Regions from separate parts of the Blautia sp. 1001283B150304_161114_C9 genome, predicted to be linked through region 2. Evidence: predicted binding sites of a transcription regulator. Region 2 holds the regulator's gene; the other holds the start of a gene.
What was found. The regulator Rex, encoded in region 2, represses fermentation and respiration genes when NADH is low (regulators of the CRP and FNR family bind a similar motif). The targets are predictions, from matches to a motif close to ATTGTTAANTANTTAACAAT.
Positions count from the first base shown of each region.

Region 1: a site for Rex is predicted at 3,304-3,323, ahead of I4V44_RS06295 (complex I 24 kDa subunit family protein). Genes of this name have one in related genera too.

Region 1 covers NZ_JADPGO010000008.1:85,771-97,385, reverse strand. Annotated here, with positions in the region: gene fdhF (formate dehydrogenase subunit alpha) at 1-783, opposite strand, end outside; gene I4V44_RS06300 (NADH-quinone oxidoreductase subunit NuoF) at 797-2,674, opposite strand; gene I4V44_RS06295 (complex I 24 kDa subunit family protein) at 2,671-3,153, opposite strand; gene I4V44_RS18490 (DUF6783 domain-containing protein) at 3,376-3,459, opposite strand; gene I4V44_RS06290 (response regulator transcription factor) at 3,518-4,210, opposite strand; gene I4V44_RS06285 (ComEA family DNA-binding protein) at 4,221-5,102, opposite strand; gene I4V44_RS06280 (DMT family transporter) at 5,199-5,633, opposite strand; gene I4V44_RS06275 (hypothetical protein) at 5,748-9,071, opposite strand; gene I4V44_RS06270 (hypothetical protein) at 9,092-9,412, opposite strand; gene I4V44_RS06265 (hypothetical protein) at 9,585-11,609, opposite strand.
Region 2 covers NZ_JADPGO010000042.1:10,230-21,844, forward strand. Annotated here, with positions in the region: gene alr (alanine racemase) at 1-1,131, opposite strand, end outside; gene I4V44_RS15615 (bifunctional ADP-dependent NAD(P)H-hydrate dehydratase/NAD(P)H-hydrate epimerase) at 1,209-2,708, opposite strand; gene I4V44_RS15620 (redox-sensing transcriptional repressor Rex) at 2,798-3,445, opposite strand; gene I4V44_RS15625 (ABC-F family ATP-binding cassette domain-containing protein) at 3,706-5,616, shown strand; gene I4V44_RS15630 (NADP-dependent isocitrate dehydrogenase) at 5,733-6,941, opposite strand; gene I4V44_RS18365 (DUF6783 domain-containing protein) at 7,014-7,091, opposite strand; gene I4V44_RS18370 (DUF6783 domain-containing protein) at 7,088-7,141, opposite strand; gene I4V44_RS18375 (DUF6783 domain-containing protein) at 7,118-7,201, shown strand; gene I4V44_RS15635 (S8 family peptidase) at 7,218-8,063, opposite strand; gene I4V44_RS15640 (class I SAM-dependent methyltransferase) at 8,572-9,303, opposite strand; gene pap (polyphosphate:AMP phosphotransferase) at 9,324-10,802, opposite strand; gene I4V44_RS18610 (hypothetical protein) at 10,983-11,312, opposite strand; gene I4V44_RS15655 (methylated-DNA--[protein]-cysteine S-methyltransferase) at 11,346-11,615, opposite strand, start outside.

The DNA of each region.
Region 1 (11,615 bases), on a different contig from region 2:
ACAGAGCAGTCCTTTGTTGGACGGTCCGTTTACAGCTTCTGTATCTACAATCTTTCCGTCTTTTACAAGGAGATAATACTGGCAGCCTGTTGCACAGTGAGGACAGGTAGTCAGAACCTTCTTGTCAATCTGGTACGGACGGTATTTCTTTCTGCGCTTCATGGTCAGTGCACCTGTCGGACAGGCCTGCACACAGTTACCACAGGATTCACAGATACCTTCGTTCCATTTATGTTTGTAATGTGCACCGATCACTGACTGGAAACCACGGTCCATAGTGTCGATCGCACCTCTTCCCACGATTTCCTTACATGTATTCACGCAGCGATGGCAGAGAATACACAGGCTTGGATCATAGGTAAAGAATTTATTGGTATCATCGATGGGCATATCCTTCATTTCACCAGGATAGCTTGTCTCAGTCACACCATATTCAAAACAGTAATCCTGTAATTTACAGTCGCCGTTTGCCTCGCAGGAGAAGCAGTGTACACGGTGGTCAGAAAGAAGGAGATCCAGTGTATCTTTACGATATGCAACTACCTTCTCTGACATTGTCTGTACTTCATCACCTTCTGAGCAGCGAAGTGTACATGCCGTATCAAATTTGGTTCTTCCGTTGTTTGTTACTTCTACCACGCACAAACGACAGGAACCATCCGGCAATACATCTTCCAGATAGCAGAGTGTAGGAATCTCCACTCCGATCTGTCTGGCAGCCTGCAGAATGGTCGTACCCTTTTCCACTTCTACAGGAATTCCATCTATTGTCAAATGAATCATCTTTTCACCCTCCTTAATTCACAGAAATTGCGCCGAATACACAATTTTCCAGACATGTTCCGCACTTAATACACTTGGAGGTATCAATGCTGTGAGGCTCTTTCTTATTGCCTGTGATCGCACCAACCGGACAGTTTCTTGCACACTTGGTACATCCTTTACATTTCTCAGGATCAATCACATAAGAACGCATTGCCTTACATACATGAGCCGCGCACTTTTTATCAACGATATGCTCTACATATTCATCTCTGAAGTTTCTTAATGTGGAAAGTACAGGAAGCGGTGCACTCTTTCCAAGTCCGCAGAGTGAACGGTCCTTGATAAAGTTTCCAAGATGTTCCAGTTTCTCCAGATCTTCCATCTCACCTTTACCATCTACGATCTTCTCAAGAATCTCAAGCATACGTTTCGTACCGATACGGCAAGGTCCGCATTTACCGCAGGATTCTCTCTGAGTAAAGCCCATGAAGAATCGTGCAACCTCTACCATACAGGTATGTTCGTCCATAACTACCAGACCACCGGAACCAACGATCGCTCCGTATTTCTTGACAGAGTCAAAGTCAAGCGGTACATCCAGATGTTCTTCTGTCAGACATCCGCCGGACGGACCACCAATCTGAACAGCCTTGAATGCAGCGCCGGATTTCAGACCTCCACCGATATCGAAAATAATCTCTCTTAAAGTTGTTCCCATCGGAACTTCGATCAGACCTGTATTTTCGATAGAACCGGTCAATGAGAAAGTCTTTGTTCCAGGTGAACCCTCTGTACCGATACTTCTGTACCAGTCAGCTCCTTTGAGAATGATCTCCGGAATATTTGCATAAGTTTCTACGTTATTCAGAACAGTAGGCTTTGCCCATAATCCCTGTTCAACTGTACGGGGCGGTTTTACACGAGGCATGCCTCTGCTTCCTTCGATAGATGCAGTCAGGGCAGAACCTTCACCACATACAAAAGCTCCTGCACCACGGTTGATATGCATATGGAAAGAGAATCCTGTTCCAAGAATATTGTCTCCCAGAAGTCCGTTCTCCTCCAGAACTGCAATTGCATGTTTCAGACGTGCTACAGACTGCGGATATTCTGCACGTACATAAATATATCCATGCTGTGCTCTTACTGCGTAAGCTGCAAGCATCATACCTTCGATCAGACGATACGGATCACCTTCCATTACGGAGCCATCCATAAATGCTCCCGGGTCACCCTCATCACCGTTACAAACCACATAATGAACAGGATCAGCCTGGCGTGCTACCTGAATCCATTTCTTACCTGCCGGGAAGCCGCCGCCACCACGTCCGCGGATACCGGATTTATCAACCTGATCAATAACCAGATCCGGATCCATCTCAAACATTGCTTTCTCCAGAGCCTGGAAACCGCCGCTTGCTATGTACTCATTCAGAGATTCTGCATCAAACTTACCACAGTTCTTCAAAACAATACGGGTCTGTTTCGCGATAAACGGAATATCTTCCGGTCCGCGGCTTACTTTACCGCCTTTCTGATAAAGCAGTCTCTCGATAGTCTCATTACCCTGAACACTCTTCTCAAAAATCTCCTGGCAGTCTTCGATCTGAACCTTCGTATACTGGATCACATCGTCGCCTTTCTGGATACGAACAAGTGGTCCAAGCTCACAGACACCCTGACATCCTGTTTTCTTTACACCTACATGTGCATCTTTGTCATGAGGTCCAAACTCAATGGTAACTCCCGGAGCATCTTTGGCAATCTCCATGAATTTCTCATAGATTTTCTGAGAACCGGTTGCCACACATCCGGTACCTGAACAGACAAGAATACGACAGTCATAAGAATTAAGTTCTTTCACAGCTTCTTCTCTGATCTGCTCCAATACTTCCTTATTCTGGATCATCCCTGTTCGCCCCCTCTCAGTTTATCAATCAGCTCATCTGCCTTCTCCGGAGTCATTCTCGGATATACCTCTTCATTGACCATCATAGTCGGTGCAAGTCCGCAGGCACCAAGACAGGAAACTGTTTCCACAGTAAACATCATATCGTCTGTCGTCTTCTTTGTCTTTGACAGCCCCAGTTTCTTATAAAGTTCCTCCAGAACCGGTATTGATTTTCTTACATGACAGGCTGTTCCGTCACAGACCTTGATCACATATTTACCTTTCGCATCAAATGAGAAATTCTCATAAAATGTGGCAACACTGAACGCTTTCGCTTCTGTCACACCGATCTGCTCCGCAACATATGTAAGCAATTCTTCCGGGAGATATCTGTACACCCCCTGAATATCCTGCATGATCGGAATCAGTGATGCCGGCTTTTTACCATAGAAAGCAATGATCTCATCCGCTTTCTGATAAAATGACTGATCTAGCATTTCGCACCCTCCTTATACCTGTTTTTTCTCTTTTTATTGCACTCTTTACATATTGTAACGTTAATTATATGCCTTTTTCGTCATTTTCACAAGCGCATTTATAGAAATTTTCTAATTTTTTATCATTTTCCTCTATAGATGTTTGTTTTGTTTGTCTAATTTTTATCAGCTTTGTTCAATACTAAACCATCTCAGATGTAAACCAAACTAAACTGAATCAAACTAAACTGCCACTCTTTCTCTAGAGCGTGTCTGAAAAAGGCTTTCTGCAAGATGTGCATCACAATCAGTCCTAACAAAAAACAGACCACATTTTATGATCTTTGTTTCATAAAATGCAGTCTGTCTGTTTCATGCGTTCTTTTTATTGTGCCTGGAAATAATATCCAACGCCCCATTTGGTGTGTACATACTTCGGTTCACTTGGATTGGTTTCAATCTTCTCACGGAGACGGCGGATATGTACATCCACAGTACGCACATCACCCGGATACTCATATCCCCATACAATGTTCAGCAGGTTCTCACGACTGTAAACCTTATTCGGATTAAATACCAGAAGCTCCAGTACATCAAATTCCTTTGCTGTCAGATTAATCTCTCTACCTGCAATAAATACACGTCTGCCTTCACAGTCCATACGAAGATCGCCCACCTGAATGCTCTTTGCCTTTTCTTTCTCCTCGTGGTCGCTTCCCGCACGGCGCATGATCGCTTTGATACGTGCCTTAACTTCCAGGATATTGAACGGTTTGGTGATATAATCATCCGCACCATATTCAAGACCAAGGATCTTATCCATATCCTCGCCCTTAGCTGTCAGCATCACGATCGGCACATTGGAAAATTCGCGGATCTGCTGGCATACTTCCAGCCCGTCCATCTTCGGCAGCATCAGATCCAGAAGGATAATATCATATTTTTTATCTTTTGCTTTCTCTACTGCCTCTTCTCCATCATAAGCGCAGTCTACCTCCATACCATCCTGTTCCAGACTAAAACGGATTCCTTTTACGATCAGTTTCTCATCATCTACTACCAAAACTTTCCTGCTCATTCGGTTCTCCTTATCCTACTACTATCTCATCTTTTATCTTTGCAAAAGTACCTTCTTTGATACCCTGTACATTCATAATATCCTCTATCGCAGCAAATGGCCCGTTCTCTTCTCTGTAGGCAATGATCGCCTGCGCACGTGTTGCACCGATCCCCGTCAGCGTAGTAAGCTGAGCTTCATCTGCTGTATTTATGTTGATCCTGTTATCCTGCTGAACCTGAGCGACCATCCCTGTGTTCTGTCCTGTCCCGGCACTTCCATTCATCTGTCCATCTGATGCTTTGGCCATCTCTGCAGGATCCAGTCCCTGCCGCTCCATCTCTTCCTGTGTGAGAATATAAAGCTGCTGTCCGTCTGTCAGAACTCCTGCACGGTTTACACAGGTTAGAGCTGCCTCGGGAAGATATCCTCCCGCCGCCTCAATCGCCTGAAACACCCGGCTCCCGGCTGCCAGCTGAAAAACTCCCGGATTCGCAACTGCTCCGCAGACATCAACATAGATCATCGCCTGCTGCATTTCCTTATCAGAAACTGCTTCTGACCCATTATCTATATCAACATCTGAAGTATGTTTCCCAGAATCACTTCCTGTCCCATTACCTGCATCTGAACCATCTGATTCTGCCTGTTTTTTCCGGGACTCTGCAGAACTGCCATCATCATTCTGTCGGTCTTCTGTATCAGCGTTCTTCTCATCTGTATCTTTCTTCGACTTCTGTCCTGATGTTTTCTCTTCCGATGACTCCGCATCCACCTCTGCTTTCGCTTCCTGCAGTCCTTCAATCAGAAACTGTGCCTCTCTGCTCTTACAACCTGTCAGTCCTGTAAGAAACAAAGTTCCACACAATATCAGCGTCACAGTATAACAACATCTGTTTTTTATTTTTATCATAAGGGTCCTCCTCTTATTTCTCAGAGTAAGAGTCCCCCTGTCCATAATGCCACCCTTATTGTAACGAAATCTTAATGATTTTACAATAGTAAACTCTTATTTTTGCCACTTAAATATAACAATTCCGGAAATCGCGATCAGCAATCCAAGGATTTTGCGCCATTCAAAAGGTTCTTTATCTACCCCAAACAATCCAAATAATTCAATTACATAAGCAACTGCCAGCTGCGAAATGACGATCAGCATTGCCGCCCTGGCAGGTCCAAGAGCTCCCATGCTCTGGATTACTGTAATTGTAATAAACGCTCCGATCACACCACCAAGGAGTGTATATTTATTGTCCACCTGCCAGAGCGCAGCCACACTTTCCCGTCCTGTGAAAAGCCAGGCAAGAACACAGACTGCAAAAGCCGACAGCTGCACCCAGCCGGTTGATACCCAGAGACTGGTCTGCTTTGTCACCTCCGTGTTAAAAACACCCTGAATACTCATCAGCGCCCCTGAAATCAATGCCACTATAAATTCCCACATAAATCTGTCCTCCTGGATAATATGATCATTCTGCTTACTCCGGTAATCATTCCTGTACCGAAAAGAGGCACCGCCTTTTAGCAGTACCTCTTGTTTTCTTTAGTATTAGTCTATTCAGTTACGAAAAAAACATACAGTAAATTTCTTCATTGTGGAGTATGGACTGTAAACTCTGGATTTATTCTTGGAGGTCTTATTCCAGGATCGCACTGTCACATACCAGGTACCTTTCTTTACGTTTGTAAAGGTTACAGTTACGGTATTTTTGCCTTCTGTACGTTTCACATATTTCTTAACCGGATACTTCTCTCCTGCGGAGGTCTTGTATTTGGTTCCGAGCAGAATCTCATAACCTGTGGCATTTTTGCATTTTGTGTAAGTAATAGTCACAGTGTTTCCTTTTACAACGATATCCCTGATCTTTGGCTGCTGTGGTGTGACAACTGTGATCTTGATCTTTTTAACCTTTGTCCAGGAACCATAGACCTTATTGCCCTGTGCATCCAGAACCCAGCTTCGGGCTGCCACATACCAGGTACCTTTTGAAAGATATCTGAAGGATGCCTGCGGCTTGCCGGTTGAGGAAACTGTTTTGCTGAATTTACCTGTCTGGAGCATATCCGATTTCCTGCTGATCACGAAGTCATAACCCTGAGCACCGGCACATCCTTTGGCAAGTTTGACAGTAAGCTTGTTTCTGTCAATGGAGTGGCTGGAAATCTTTGTGTCGGCAGGTCGCAGGTATGCACCGTTTTCATCTGTGATACTTCCGTCTGTGTGAATAACTCTGCCATTGAGAGATTCTGTACCAAATGCTATGAAATAATCCTGTCCTTTGGAAAGGGTAAAGTCAGCATATGGAATACTGCGCTCAAATGCACCGCCTACAGTTACAGTCTGGATACACTGCAGAACCCCATTCTCAACATCATACCAGAACAGATTTGCCATAAGTCCTGCACAGGAGGCATCTGCTTTTACAGAAAGCACAGCCGGGAAATCAAAAATTCCATTTCTTCCAAGATGGAAACCGAAATCATTCTGGTTTGTGGAGATCAGACTGTATAATGCTGCCGGGATATATTCTGTTGTGTTTATAACAGAAAGATCGGTATCTGCAGGTGTTTCTGCTGTAATGGAAGTACCGTTGATCTTCCAGATGAAACCATTCTCCATATCAAGGTTCAGGGAAATATCTTTGCCTTTTATCCCGGATAAAACGGAAGCAGGAAGTGTCCTGGCACCATTCATGATAATGGAGATGGTATCTTTTTCTTTGGATGTCTTGATCAGATCATTAACAGTATCCCAGCCTTTCTTCTGGAAACTTCCCTCAATGTAAGGTTCCCCGTCACCAAGCTTTCCGAGATTTTTTGTATCCTGATGTTTGCAGCGTTTACAGGTGTAAGTTATGATTCCGTCAATTTCTGTAGTTGGTTCTGTAGTGATAACGCCGTTGTCATAGTCATGGCCGTATGCGGAAATGGTATAACCATAGGAAAGTGTTTCATTACAGTCTGTGCAGTAGGTATCTCCGCTATATCCGCTGGAAGTACAGGATGGAGAGGAGTAATAACGTCCGGCGGTGTGTTCGTGCGTGCATTGACTTCTGGTGATTGTGTAAGTAATAGATTCTTTTTCGTAATTCCCCTTATCGTCGCCATTGTAAATTGCGGTAGCTGTAATGGGTTTTCCAACTTGTAATTCCTGATCAGGATTAACGTTATCCCAGTTCCAGTCAGCCGAAAAAGGGTTGGCAATGTCGCTGATCTTTTTACAGGACCATAGAACGGATATAGAAGTTTTATTAAAATCTGCTCCTGGTGCTACAGGGGCTTTTTCAATAGTAAATGTCCATTTTGGACTTAGTAATCCTTTATGTGCAAAATAGGATTTACTTGCCTCTATCTCAGCCTTTACGGTATATGTGCCTGCATTTACAGGAACACCTTGGAGCGGTTGAGTGTTCTCATTGATATCATTGTAGTTACCTTTATAATATACCAATGAGATTTTTCTGTTATTTTCATGTGTAGGTTTAAATTTAAACTCTAATGAGGCTTCTTTAGGCTGACCATCGTAAATAGTAGGCTTTACAGGGGACTTAAATATAAAATCATTAACAACTTGAGCAGCTTTAAATGTGTTGGTAACGGTGTCGAATGAATAATTCCGTATTCGAGATTCTGAACCGTTTTTTGGGTCAAGTATAATCAAATAGCTGTTTGTAGAATTGCCTTCGAGCTTGGGTAGCCAAACATACAGATTAGTGTCATCAGGGTCGAGAGAGGAATGGTTTACAGGCTTCCAATTACCTGTTCCAGGTTTGATTGTTACGTTCGCATTTTCGGGATTTTCAATAGTACAACAGTAAACCTCTTTCCCTTCGTTTGTTGGGGAACCGGATACAGAAGAGGCTTTTACCGAGCCGCCATTAATGGTAATATTTTTGCAAGAACCTCCATATCCCTTGCCGCCACCAATTCCGGCACCATACTTAGAACTAGCAGTTACAGAACTACTATTAATGGTAATATTTTCGCAAGAATTTCCTTCGCCGCCACCAATTCCGGCACCATTCGTAGAACTAGCAGTTACAGAACTATTATTAATGATAATATCACTGCCATCGCCGTAAAGGCCGCCACCAATTCCGGCACCATCCGTAGAACGAGCAGTTACAGAAGCACTATTAATGGTAATTTTACTGCCAGCGCCTTGATTGTTGCCACCAATTCCAGCACCATACTTAGAACTAGCAATTACAGAACAACTATTAATAGTAATATTACTGCCACCAATTCCGGCGCCATTCCCATCGCTACTACCATGAGCATTTAAGATTCCTGCAGTAGTGTCTAAAACCTTGGTTGTTATTATAAGCGAAGCTTTGTTAGCTTTATGTAAACCGGCATACCATGTATTCTTTGCTATAAGATTATTTGTGCCTGTTAAATAGATAGTGACTGTAGCTTTAACATTAACATTTATTTGCAGTGCCGGACCAGTAGATGTATTGATATTTACTTTATTAAGATAAATGTTGATGCTGTCTTCCGGTGAAATTCCCTCTCCATCAACCACAATTCTATTTCCTGTTTCCTGGCTACATATGAATTTGTGATCTCCTGCCGAACTTATAGTATAAATTCCGCCCGAAACATTAGCTAAATCAATTCCTTCATTTTCCGCAGCAGCCATTGCCTCATCGGGGGCATCATTAAATTCAGGAACCTCGTCTGAACTGAATACAGACAGTTCCTCATCTGTCTCTCCTGCCGCTTCCAGCTCCTCATTGGTAAAAATCTCCGGAGTTTCTTCCTCAGACACTACATCCTGATTTCCGGAAGTAAATTCTTCCGCAAATATGGTCTGGGGGGGCATATTTGTAGAACACAGTGCAAGTGCCAGAATCCCGGCTAATAACTTTTTCCTCATGCTTTCCACCTTTCCTTTCTTTATACATGATCTTCTGCGTCTTGACTCTTTTGTCCTCTTTTTCTGAATTTGATACATAATGCGGTAATCACGACTGCCACATTAAAGGAAATGACAGCCACCAACACATAGCCGCCTGCGTCCTCATGCAGCAGAATTGTGCCGTACATTCCCGTAACGTTTATTGGCTGGCTTTGCATTATCCCCGTTGCTCCCACAAGAGACAGGAATAACAGGGTACACAGAACAGACAGCCGGCAGACTGCGCGCCGCTCCTGGCGGCGGTGGTATTCATGCATTCGCTTTTTTACCAATTCGATACGGGTTTTGGTATCGTACATGCCTTCCAACCTCCTTCCCAAAAAACAGTCTAAAAAAGTCTTTCACTTATATAGGTACAAAAAAACCGAAAAACTCTCACCTGAAAATCAAATTTTTTTTAAAAAATTTGAGAGCTGCCGAAACAGCTCCCAAAAACGGAAAATCAGGTTATATTATTGTATCGAATCTCCTTCAGATTCCCAGAACAGCGGATATCTTAATCTCTTTTTCCGTTTCACTGAGATCAAAGTCACCACCATCTTCCACAGTCATGTGTACCTCATACAGTACGTCTTCGGATAATGTATCCGGTGTTTCACCATCTTCTGTCTGGATATGCCATTTCTCTGCCGGAACTTCTTTCAAGGTACCATCTGCGCCATATGCATACAGCTTCATAGAACCTGTTTCCCCTGAGATTCCTTTCATACGTATTGCAACAGTCGTATTCGGATGTACATTCTCAATTGTGATCGTGTTCAGCCATCCTTCCACATCTCCCTGGCCGCCGTCTGCTTCAAATTTCTCCTGGCTTAACACATTGCGCATTGCCTGATCCAGATCCACCTTGCGGTAAGGCATTTCCGGCAGATATACAAACCTGTCCTGAAGTCTCAGAAGTTCCAGATAACCGGTCGGACAATAAAGTGAATTTCCGCTGTTTCCGGCATACATACCGATAGCCATGTTATTGTATCCCGGTTTGTCAGAAATATCCATGGTAAATACAGTCTCGCCTGTCTCAAAATCAAGCATGATATACTGCCACATACCAGTTTCCAGATTCTGTACATATCCGTAGATATATCCGGTTGCTGTAGATAATTTCATCATGGAAGTATCTGACAGATCACTTCTGCACCAGATACTCTTCATTTCATATCCATCCTCAGTCTTAATCGTATCTACTCGTTCCACACCCGGCGCGATCATTTTATTGCCCTGTCTCAGCCAGCCCACATCATAAATATTCTCATAGCTTTGTATTGAGGAATCATTGTCTGCTTCTCCAAGCTTCGCACTTCCTGCACCAAACCAGTTACATACGATCGTGCTTACTGTTCCCTCTCCATCATCATATACAATTGCAGAATTTTCCACAGACACCTGTGTACCTTCCGGAAGCTCATCTATAACAGGCATACTCGCAACCTGTTCTCCTGTTTTCATATCCACCGCAATAAGATTTACCGGATCCTGATTATCTGTAAACATAACCAGATCTTTGGTCAGAGACGGGGAACATCCACCTCCCCATGCAAGACCGCCACCTGTCGTCTCATCGCCTTCTTTGCTTTCCTTGGCACCCACACTTTTATAGGAAGTTTCCCAGACTTTTTTCACACCATTATCCGCCTGGAGCAGATAACACTTCAGATTTGTCAGAATGACCGCACCCTCCTTAGATGCCGCAATACCATTCTCTGCACCCTCTCCCGGTTCCAGTTCATATACAAACACTGAATCTGACAGATCCACATCTTCTCCATTCAAGATCTTATCGATAGCTGCACGTGAAACATAGCCAAAGGTTCCCTGCTGTTTTCTGTCAGGATAAATGCGGAAGCCTCCTGTTGCAAACCAGAGATTTCCCTCATAATCAAAAACTACAGATAACAGATTCTGATCCAGTGTTTTTCCAAGTGCAGCCTCTGCTGCGGCTTTAATATCAATATCCAGCACTTTCTCAAATTCCGGAAGTACATTTCCCTCCTCATCTGTAGCCTTAAGCATAAGTACCCGATTATCGTTCGTCGGACACACAATGCGATTGCTCTCATCTACAAAAGAATATGAACTCTGTATCAGATAGCTTCCATTGTCATGCTGTTTTGGTGAAAAATAGCCCAAGGTCTGTGTCTCATCTGCATTAATATCACGGATTGCCAGGCCACCCAGAAGCGGAACCACAGAATGTCCATAGGAATCAAAAAAGACTGCCGGGGAAGCATTGGGATTAACTTTTTCATAAGAAACATTGATCTCAGAATAAATATCAACAGGCAATACCTCATCTGTTGAATCTGTATTATAGCAGTCATGATGAATATTGGAATCACTTGCTGCCATATAAGGATTCACATCCATAGCCTTCGGTGTAAGTGCCTTGACTGGAAGTTCTGATGCCTCTTCCGCATGAACAATACTAATTGTATAATCAGATGAAGCTGTTACCATAAACGCTGCCATCGCAAGAATTAAAACTCTTTTCTTCATATTATT
Region 2 (11,615 bases):
GTTTTTAATATAGACTCTCGGCACACGCGGGCTGATATCACAGGCAAACTCATAGGAAAATCTGCCACAGAGATCACCAATCTCCTCAATACCGATAAACTCATCCCCGTCTCTGCCGATCAGTGTTACCTCATCGCCCTTCTTCACATCACCAATCTCAGTCACATCTACCATAAACTGGTCCATACAGACTCTGCCAAGGATCGGAGCCTTTTGTCCATGTATCAGAACCCAGCCTTTATTGGAAAGCTGCCTGGAATAGCCGTCTGCATAGCCCACCGGAACAGTTGCCACACGAAGCTTCCTGTCAGCCACATAAGTACCGCCGTAGCTGATCGCTGCTCCGGCAGGAACGTCCTTCACATAAGTCACATGACTCTTAAGTTCCATAACCGGCTCAAGCTTTACAATATCTCTCTCCACCTCAGAAGAAGGATAAATTCCATAAATTGTGATTCCGGCGCGGACAATATTCAGATTTGCTTCCGGCATACGTATGATGCCCGCACTGTTAGAACAGTGATGCAGAGGAATTTCCACTCCTGCCTCTTCTACGCGCCTTGAAAAATCCAGATACCGCTCCAATTGTACCATAGCCGGACTTCTGTCATACTCATCTGCTCTTGCAAAATGAGTAAACATACCCTCAATCTCAAGATTTGGAAGTTCTGAAATTTTTTTAATTTCCTCTACATTTTCCTGTGCATCCGCAAAACCGATCCTGGTCATTCCTGTGTCCAGAGCAATATGAATATGTACAGTTTTTTTCTGCAGAACCGCTTCGTCTGAAAGTTTCCTTGCCTCCTCATATTCGCACACTGCAGGACGGATCTCATAACGGACAAGTTCCGGAAAATATTCATCAAAAACAATTCCAAGGATCAGGATTGGTTTTGTAATCCCGGCTTCTCGCAGATGAATCGCTTCTTCCGCAGTTGCAGCCGCAAATCCCCAGATATAATCATAATCCTCAATGAGATGTGCAACCGGCACCGCGCCATGTCCATAAGCGTCAGCCTTTATAACTGCGATCATCTTTGTCTCTTCTGCAATATTTTTTCTCATTTCCCGGAAATTATGTTCTACTGCATCCAGTGAAATGACTGCTTTTACTCTGCTATCTTTCTTCATAATAATTTTCCTCTGTTATTTTTTCATGTTAATATCTGCAAATTGTTTCACAGATTTACTGCCTCAAAATGAATATTCTATCTTAGTATTTCCGGCAGAAAACAGATGATATCTCCTGCGGTCATCCCTCGCTGCCCTACTGTTTCAGCAGCCAGATCACCTGCCAGCCCATGCACATATACACCAAGTGCAGCCAGCATAACAGGAGAAAATTTCTTTTCTGCTGCCAGATACATACACTGTATACCGGCAAGCACACCGCTTAACACATCTCCACTTCCCGCTGTAGCCATTCCTGCATTACCCGAAATGTTCAAATACATATCTCCAAAAGCATCTGCCACCACAGTACAGGCATCCTTCAGAACGCAAACCGCTCCAGACTCCTTTGCATAATCAGCTGCGGTCTGTGCCAGACAATCCTGGATCTTACCGATTTCTTTTCCGCACAGACGACTCATCTCACCAATATGAGGTGTCAGGATCACATGTTCCCCGATAAAACACTTCCAGTTGTCATGGACTGACAGAAGATTCAGGCCATCTGCATCCAGAATTACTGTTTTTTTACACTCAGCTGCCTTCGCCAGGAACCACTGAGCTCTTTCCCTGCTCTGCGCTCCGGTTCCAAGACCCGGTCCTATCACAAGCACATCACACCAGTCAAGCATTGCCTGGTTTTTTTTCTCATCAAAATCACAGGTGATCATGGCTTCCGGCAACAGTGTCTGCAACGGAATCCTGTTGGCCTCCACGGTCTGAATTCTCACCATTCCCGCAGAGCTTTTCAGAGCAGCTGCTGCACTCAGATATGCAGCTCCGCACATTCCTTCGCTGCCAGCTATAAGAAGAACCTTGCCGAAGGTTCCTTTATTTCCATAGGGAACTCTCTCCGGAAGCATTTTCAAATCTTCACGTTCCAGATGATGCATACAGATTTTCTTTCCGGGTATGGAATAGATTCCGATATCCGTAACAACGATCTCACCGCCATACATGCGTCCGGGATAAAAACACAGCCCTCTTTTGCGAAAAGCAAAGGTAACCGTAAGATCTGCCCGGAATGCAATCCCCTTCTCAAATCCGGTATCTGAGTCAATCCCGGATGGAATATCCACAGCTACTTTATACGCAGATGCCCGGTTCATTGTACTGATAAGCTCTGCATATTTTCCCTCTACAGGTCTGCTCAGTCCAACCCCAAAGATGGCATCTACTATAGTAGTATATTCATCCGGATCCAGGTTATGCACCCGGGGCACCTGATAATATTCTGCTGTTTTAAGCTGTCCGGCAGTTTCAGCAGTCATTTTCTCTTCCTTACCCGCAATATAATACCAGGTTCTGACTCCTCTCAACTGAAGCAGTCTGGCAATTGCCAATCCGTCTCCGCCATTGTTGCCGGTTCCGCAGACCACAAGGATTTTCTCTTTTTCTTTATTCTTTAATCTCTGTACAATCTCCTCAACCGTCTTTAATGCCGCCCTCTCCATAAGTACCGGAGAAGATATCCCGGCTTTCTGAATCGTATTATGATCCAGTTCTTTCATCTCAACAGCAGTTACAATCTCTCTCATCTGTTCACCTCCTGTTTACAATAACACATTTACATACAAGAGAAAAGCTGTGATCAGATGACCACAGCCTTGTGTTTCACAGTTATCCCTTACATCCCTTCATGTTCCTTTCTGTACTCACTCAGGTTATAGGACAAAGTCATAAGACTCTCTGAAAGATGTACGTTCTCTACCATTACATCCTCCGGGGCATCCAGATCAATATGTGCAAAATTCCAGATTGCCTTAATTCCATTATCAATTAAAATCTTTGCCATCTCTTTGGCTTTATTTTTAGGAAGAGTCAGGATCGCGATCTCAACCTCATTCTCCTTCAGAAACAAAGGAAGATCGCTCAACATCTGAATCTCAATTCCACGAACTGCAATCCCCTCAAGTACAGGATTGACGTCAAAAATACCAACCAGCTTAAATCCGCGCTTTTCAAAATCCACATAATTGGCCAATGCCTGTCCCAGATTACCGGCACCCAGAATAATCATCGGATGTACAGTATCCAGCCCAAGGATCTTACCGATTTCTGTATACAAATAGCGTACATTATAGCCGTAACCCTGCTGACCAAAACCACCGAAATTATTTAAGTCCTGACGAATCTGGGAAGCCGTCACATGCATCTTCTTGCTAAGATCATTTGAAGATATACGCTCTACATTCTCCTCCATCAATTCACCGAGGTAGCGGTAGTACCGCGGCAGACGCTTGATTACCGCTTTCGAAATTTCCTTAGCTTCCACAAATTTTCCCTCCTTAGCTTATCTATGTCAATTATACCCAGATGTTATTTTATTGTCAAATTAAATTTGTACTTTTTGACCAAATATTTCTGTATTTTTTTATCAATTTCATTCTGAAAAATTCCCCGGAATATCATATTTTCTTCCATGCATCCATCCGGTGCTTTCTTTTCCCTGGACAAAATCTCTTAAAATGCTTTCAAAAACAGGCATTTTCGATTATAATAGTACGCGGACAAATTACAAACGGAGGAATTCCTATGATTTTATCATGTCAGAATATCTGTAAATCCTTTGGCGAAAAAATCATTCTCAAGGATGCCAGTTTCCATATAGAAGACCGCGAAAAGGCAGCTCTCATCGGCAATAACGGTGCAGGCAAGACGACTCTGCTGCGAATCATTATGCATGAGCTCTCCCCGGATTCAGGAAACGTGGTACTTGCCAAAGATAAAAATATCGGCTACCTTGCCCAGTATCAGGACATTCATGGCCATCATACCATTTACGAAGAACTGATTTCCACCAAACAGCACATTATTGATATGGAGAATCGTCTGCGCTCTCTGGAACAGGAAATGAAAACCACCACCGGAGATGCTCTGGACAGCCTGATGAATACTTACACAAGACTGAGTCACCAGTTTGAACTGGAAAATGGTTACGCTTACAAAAGTGAGATCATGGGTGTATTAAAAGGTCTTGGTTTCACAGAAGAAGATTTCGAACGCCAGATAGAAACTCTTTCAGGCGGCCAGAAAACCCGCGTAGCTCTGGGTAAACTGCTTCTTGCCAGCCCTGACATTCTTCTTCTGGATGAGCCTACCAACCATCTGGATATGGAGAGTATTTCCTGGCTGGAAACCTATCTTCTGAATTACCCGGGTGCTGTATTTATCGTATCCCACGACCGTTACTTTCTTGACAAAGTCGTAACAAAAGTTGTGGAAATCGAAGCAGGAAATATGCGTATGTACAGTGGCAACTATTCTGCCTATGCCCTGAAAAAAGCCCAGCTGCGTGACGCCCAGTACAAAGCCTACCTGAACCAGCAGCGGGATATCAAACATCAGGAAGCAGTCATTGCCAAGCTGAAATCCTTTAACCGCGAGAAATCTATCAAACGTGCAGAAAGCCGCGAGAAAATGCTGGATAAAGTCCAGCGCATTGATAAACCACAGGAGATTCAGAATCAGATGCGCATTTCCCTGGAACCAAGATTTGTCAGCGGAAATGATGTCCTTACTGTGGAAAGTCTTTCCAAATCTTTTCCCGGACAGACACTTTTCAGTGACATCTCCTTTGAGATCAAACGTGGAGAACGTGTAGCCCTGATTGGCAATAACGGCACAGGCAAAACCACCATGTTAAAGATCATCAATGGGCTGATCGATGCAGACAGCGGCAGATTTACTCTTGGTTCCAAGGTACAGATTGGCTACTATGACCAGGAACACCATGTTCTTCATATGGAGAAAACTATTTTTGAGGAAATCTCAGATGCTTATCCCACACTTACGGAAACAGAAATTCGAAATATGCTGGCAGCATTCCTTTTCACAGGGGATGACGTATTCAAACTGATCTCCGCTCTGTCCGGCGGAGAAAGAGGTCGTGTTTCCCTCGCCAAGCTGATGCTGTCCGAAGCAAACTTTCTGATCCTCGATGAGCCCACCAACCATCTGGATATCGCTTCAAAAGAGATTCTTGAAGAGGCATTGAACAGTTACACAGGAACAGTATTCTATGTTTCCCACGACCGTTACTTCATCAACCAGACAGCTACCCGGATCCTGGATCTGACCAATCAGGCAATTGTAAATTATATCGGAGATTACGACTATTATCTGGAGAAAAAAGAAGAGCTGACGGAAAAATATGCTCCGGCTGCCGCTCAGGCTGTGACAGAAGCAAAGCAGGCTTCTGATAACAAGCTTTCCTGGCAGCAGCAGAAAGAAGAACAGGCCCGTCAGCGAAAACGCGAGAATGAACTAAAAAAAGTAGAAGCCCGCATCGAAGAACTTGAGACCAGAGATAAAGAGATCGACGAGACCATGATTCTCCCGGATATCTGCACAAATGTGGCAGAATGTGCGAAACTTAGCAAAGAGAAAGCCGCCATTACCGAAGAATTAGAAGGATTATATGAAAAATGGGAAGAACTTGCATAATGCAGGTTCTTCCCATTTTCGCAGTTTATAACTTTTTACAGGTTTCTCCGCTGCAGTGTGATCCTGCCCGGAGAACTTTATAATGTTATAGAAACATTACCGGATAATTTCTGACATTATAAAATTTCATCCAGTCTCTCTCTGATGGCAAAGATGAAATCTTTGCTGTTCAGTATTGTCACATCCTCAAGAGAAGTGATCAGCGCAAGGTCTTTTGTCATCTTACCGCTTTCAATCGTCTCCAGAGTCGCCTTCTCCAGTTTATCAGCAAATTCCATCAATTCTTTATTGTCGTCCAGCTCACCTCTTTTTCTCAGAGCTCCGGTCCATGCAAAAATAGTTGCTACAGAGTTAGTAGATGTCTCCTCACCTTTCAGATAGCGATAATAATGTCTCTGTACAGTTCCATGAGCAGCTTCATATTCGTAATATCCCTGTGGAGATACCAGTACAGATGTCATCATAGCCAGAGAACCAAATGCTGAAGAAACCATATCGCTCATAACATCTCCATCATAGTTCTTGCAGGCCCAGATAAATCCGCCTTCAGCCTTCATGACACGAGCTACGATATCATCGATCAGGCTGTAGAAATATTCAATGCCTGCTGCCTCAAATTTCTCCTTAAACTCATCCTCATAAATAGTTGCAAAGATTTCCTTAAAACGTCCGTCATAAATCTTGGAGATCGTATCCTTGCCGCCAAGCCACAGGTTCTGTTTTGTATCCAGTGCATAATTAAAACAGCATCTTGCAAAACTTGTGATAGAATCATCCAGATTGTGCATACCCTGAAGCACACCCGGTCCCTCATAATGATGGATTAGCTCTTTTCTCTGCTGTCCGTCTGCGCCTTCAAATACCAGATAAGCATCTCCGGGGCCGTCAATATACATCTCTGTGTTCTTATACACATCACCATAGGCATGACGTGCGATGGTGATCGGTTTCTTCCAGTTCTTAACACATGGTTCAATACCCTTCACTACGATTGGGGCACGAAAAACAGTTCCGTCAAGAATTGCACGAATCGTTCCGTTAGGACTCTTGTACATTTTCTTTAAGGTATACTCTTCCATTCTTGCCTTATTAGGAGTGATAGTTGCACATTTCACTGCTACGCCGTACTTCTTTGTAGCCTCTGCCGCATCAACAGTTACCTGATCATCCGTTTCATTTCTGTATTCCAGACCAAGGTCATAATACTCAGTGTTCAAATCAATATACGGAAGAAGAAGTTCATCTTTGATAATTTTCCAGAGAATTCTGGTCATCTCATCTCCATCCATCTCCACAAGTGGTGTCTGCATCTGAATTTTTTTCATGTTAATCCTCCTCTTTGGCTCTTATCCAGTTAATTATCATGATAGCCGAAAACAGACCGTTCGTCAATGCTTTTATACACTAGAGCGTATCTGAAAAATCATTCCCGCAATCTGTACGCCCCACTTTGCGGATATTTCACCCGCATTCAGTTGCCGTAGCCCGCTACGGCGCCCTCATCCGGGCAAAATATCCCACAAATTGTGACGCACATCTTGCAGAAAGCCTTTTTCAGACACGCTCTAAAGCAATAATTTTGTGAAATAAAAGATTACTGATCACAGTTCCATAAAACGTTCCAGATCCAGTTCTCCCCATCCCTGCTGATTCTTTGGCAATCCCATATCCCTGGCACTTTCTTTCAATTTCATCTTAATCTGAACATTAGTCAGCTCCGGATTCTTCTCAAGCATCAATGCCGCTGCCCCTGCAACCAGAGGTGTAGACATAGAAGTACCACTCTTCACTCCATATCCGTTATCTGCTCCCGGTGCACAGGCAAGAACATGATTCCCGGGTGCAACCAGATCCGGTTTACAAACACACTCAAAGGTAGGTCCCCTGCCGGATATGGCAGTCCGTCCTGTAAGCAGATCGCTGGAGCCTACTGTGATAATCTTCCGGCTGCTTCCCGGTGCTGTCACACTTCCTGCCTTCGGTCCCTGATTTCCTGCCGCAGCCACTACCACCAGACCTGCATCCCAAAGTTGTTCCACACCCGCAATCAGAACTCTGTGATCTTCTGCTCTCCTGCAGGTTGTTCCCACCGAGATATTCACTACACGTATCCCATAATATCTCTTATTCTCCAGAATCCAGCGAAAAGCCTGCAAAACATCTTCTTTCCTGCCATTTCCCGTTCTGTCGAGCACCTTCAGAACTATCAGGCTACACCCGGGGGCAATTCCTCTGATCCGTCCTTCCGAAGCCCTTCCGTCACCGCCAATGATCCCACATACATGGGTTCCATGAGAATTATCATCATAAGGTCTGATACGATGTCCGATGAAATCTTGAAACGCAAGTATTCTCCCTGTAAAATCTATATGAGGAAAAATCCCGGTATCCAGAACACACACACCCACGTGCTTTCCTGTATATCCGGAATCATCTGAATTCTTCATAAAAAATCCTCCGAATCATCTGGATAATGAAATCTTACCGCAACTGTTCATCAGGTCGCTGCAAAGACAATGAACATCTGCGTCTTACTTTAAATTATTCGGAAGATTATATTTTCGTGTCCGACAGTTTCTCCTGTCATATCTCCGTTTTTCTGTAAATAAAATGTATAAAGCTTCCATGATATGCAGATACTTCTGATATGCAAAACAACAGGCATATACAGAATCTGTTACAGAAATCCCGAAAAATATCCTTATAGCAATTTCATATAATAACTGTAACCATCTGCATAATATTAAGGAGACAAATTATGACTGCATTATTATTGATACTGGTATTTTTACTCTTTCAGACCTTCGTCCTGCTCTGCTGTGTAGCTGCCGGAAATGACGCTGCCTCCCAGGAAATCTCCGATCAGGAACAAATGGAATTTATCCGGGAATGGAAAAAAATACATTGCAGCAGCCCTCAAAAATAAAGGGCTGCTGCAATGTGCTGATAAACCTTCTACATCACATAACAGTCATATCGTATTGCTTTTCCTTTTAATATATAAGAAGGCTCTCTTCCATCAAGACAGACGCTCTTAAGAGGACGTTTTACGATAATTCTGGAAGGTCCGGCTTTGATAGCTGCATCAAAAAGATCTTTTTCCTCAGAACATGGAGGTTCAAGTTTCTGGATCAGCTGAAGTTTTTTATTTATCAGACCGGATTTCTGTCTCTTCGGGAACATGGGATCAAGATAGATCACATCTACCGGATCCATAAGTTTCTCCATACATGACACACTGTCACCCTCTACCAGTTTCATTCTGGAAGCAATGTCTTTTAATACGGGATGCTTTCTGGCACGCCGGAGCGCATCCTTCAAAAGTGCGGCGATCACCGGATTCTGTTCGTATAATGTCACCTCATAGCCATATGCTGCAAGAAGGAAACCATCCTCCCCCATGCCTGCAGTGGCATCAATTGCTTTCAGATGTTCTCCCTCAGTTTTGACCGCACGTACCAGCATTTCATGGGAAAGTCTTCCGTTTGTGACTCTGTGCAGCATTCCTTCAAAATCTCCCTGATATGTCAGGCCATAACCGGTAAGTGATACGCCCCGGGAGTCAAACATTACTGTCAGATGTTCTCCCGGTTTGTCCATAATCGGAACATTGTTCTTTCTGGCAAAAGATTCTGCCATTTCTCTTTGCCCGCCCTTACCCAGGCAGACTGTTATCTTATCATTCATTTACACATTTCCCGCAAAATTTAATTTTCTTTTAATGCTTTTTCTATTTCAGAGATCACAATTCTGAGTGCTTTGATACGGGCATATTTCTTGTCAACAGATTCCAGTACATGCCATGGCGCAAAGGAAGTGTTTGTCTTCTGAAGCATCTCATTTACGGCCACTTCATAGGCATCCCATTTCTCTCTGTTTCTCCAGTCCTCATCTGTGATCTTCCATTGTTTCTCCGGATTATTCTGTCTCTCCTGAAAACGCTCCAGCTGTGTATCCTTATCAATCTGTACCCAGAATTTAATAATGACTGCACCCCAGTCTTTAAGTTCTTTCTCAAACTCATTCATTTCGTTGTAGGCACGTTTCCAGTCATTTTCACTGCAAAATCCCTCCAGACGTTCTACCATAACTCTGCCATACCAGGTTCTGTCAAAAATAGCGATATGCCCATTTTTCGGAAGTCTTGTCCAGAAACGCCATAAATAATGTCTGGCCTTCTCATGCGGTTCCGGACTTGCGATTGGATGTACTTCATAACCCCGGGGATCCAGAGCTTCTGTAATACGTTTGATATTACCTCCTTTACCTGCCGCATCCCAGCCTTCATACGTGATGATCACAGGAATACGTCTCCTGTACAGTTTATTATGGAGTTCCCCCAGTTTACTCTGGAGCTGTTTCAGTTCTCCCCTGTACTCCTCGTCATCCATTGTTTTATCTCTCAGATCAATATCCGACAGACGGGGAATCTGCTCCAGAGGGAATACATTCTGCAAAATCGGAACGGAATGTGCCTGATTCTGCATGGCAACTTCAATATTGCTTACCATAGTCTCCAGCACCTGAAGTTCCGCCCATTTTCTGTCACTGGCATCTATGATGTACCATGGTGCAGAGGACGCATTCGTGTCAGACAGATACTGAGAAAATATTTTTGCACATTTTTTGTAATGTTCATTCTGCCATTTATCAAAGTCTGACACACGCCATCTGGTGTCTTTATGATCCAGAAGTAATTTTTCACGCCGCTTCTGTTCATCCCTGTCAATCTGCATAAAGAATTTCAGCACCAGATAACCATTATCTGTAAGCTGCCGCTCAAAACGGCGGATGCTGTCAATCCGCTGTGTATAACCTTCGCCTTCAATCTCGCCCGACAGACAGTCTTTACAAGTCTGCTCCATCCAGCCGGAATCCAGAAATGTAAATTTTCCGGCTTCCGGAATCTGTTTAAAATAGCGATACAGAAATGGATATCTCAGTTCTTCTGCTGTGGGAGCTGACATAGTGGCAACCTTAAAGAAACGCGGATCAATATTCTTAATGACTTTTCCGATCGTACTTCCCTTGCCGGAAGATCCCCAGCCTTCAAAGAGTACGATTACCGGGATCTTATGTTCCTTGATTTTCATCTGAAAATCATAGAGCTGACTTCTTGCTGTCTGCAGACGGGTTTTGATTTCCTCTTTTTCCGGCATATGTGCCGGAGTCCATGTTGTAAGCATAACATTGATCCTCCTTTTATTTTTCTTCGTAACTGTTCAATACTTTCACAGTCAGAAACTGTTGAATAGTTGCCCTTTTCATTAATAGAATATCTCAAATTCAGCTGAAATAATCATAACATGAAATCTGTTTATCGTAAAGCAGGAGTATGATATCACTACTGAATTGTTTTAATTGCATTATTTTATGGGATTACTATGGATTTTTTCTAAAGCCACAATATTTTCAGGATATTCTTCCCAGGTGAGATTTCGTTTGATCCTGGCCGGACTGCCCATTACCAGTGAGCCATCCGGTATCACAGTATTCTTGGTAACCAGGCTTCCTGCACCTATAATACAGTCCTTTGCCAGGCAGATCCGGAAAGATTTGCCCGCCCCCAACTGATGAGCATTACAAAATTCCTGTCTGGTAAAAGACAGCTTCTTCTCTTTATAATAAAAATGATCATATCGGATTTCAGAATTTCCGTAATCCTTTCTCAGGCCGTTATCAAAAGCAACATCCAAATGATAATAAGGTAATCATCCGTATCTGTTTTCTCACCGTTTATCATCTCTTTGCGTCAATCCATATTTTTTTAAATCCACCGTTCCATTGACAACCTCAATTCCATCTGCTTCCAGTAGCTTTTTCTGTACATCTTTACCGCCGAAGGCAAAAGCCCCTGACAGTTCTCCTCTGAAATTCACTACCCGATAACAGGGAATATGCTCCGGATCCGGATTCTTATGGAGGGCATTCCCTACCGCTCTCGACATTCTCGGATTCCCTGCCATTTCGGCAACCTGACCATAAGTTGCAACGCATCC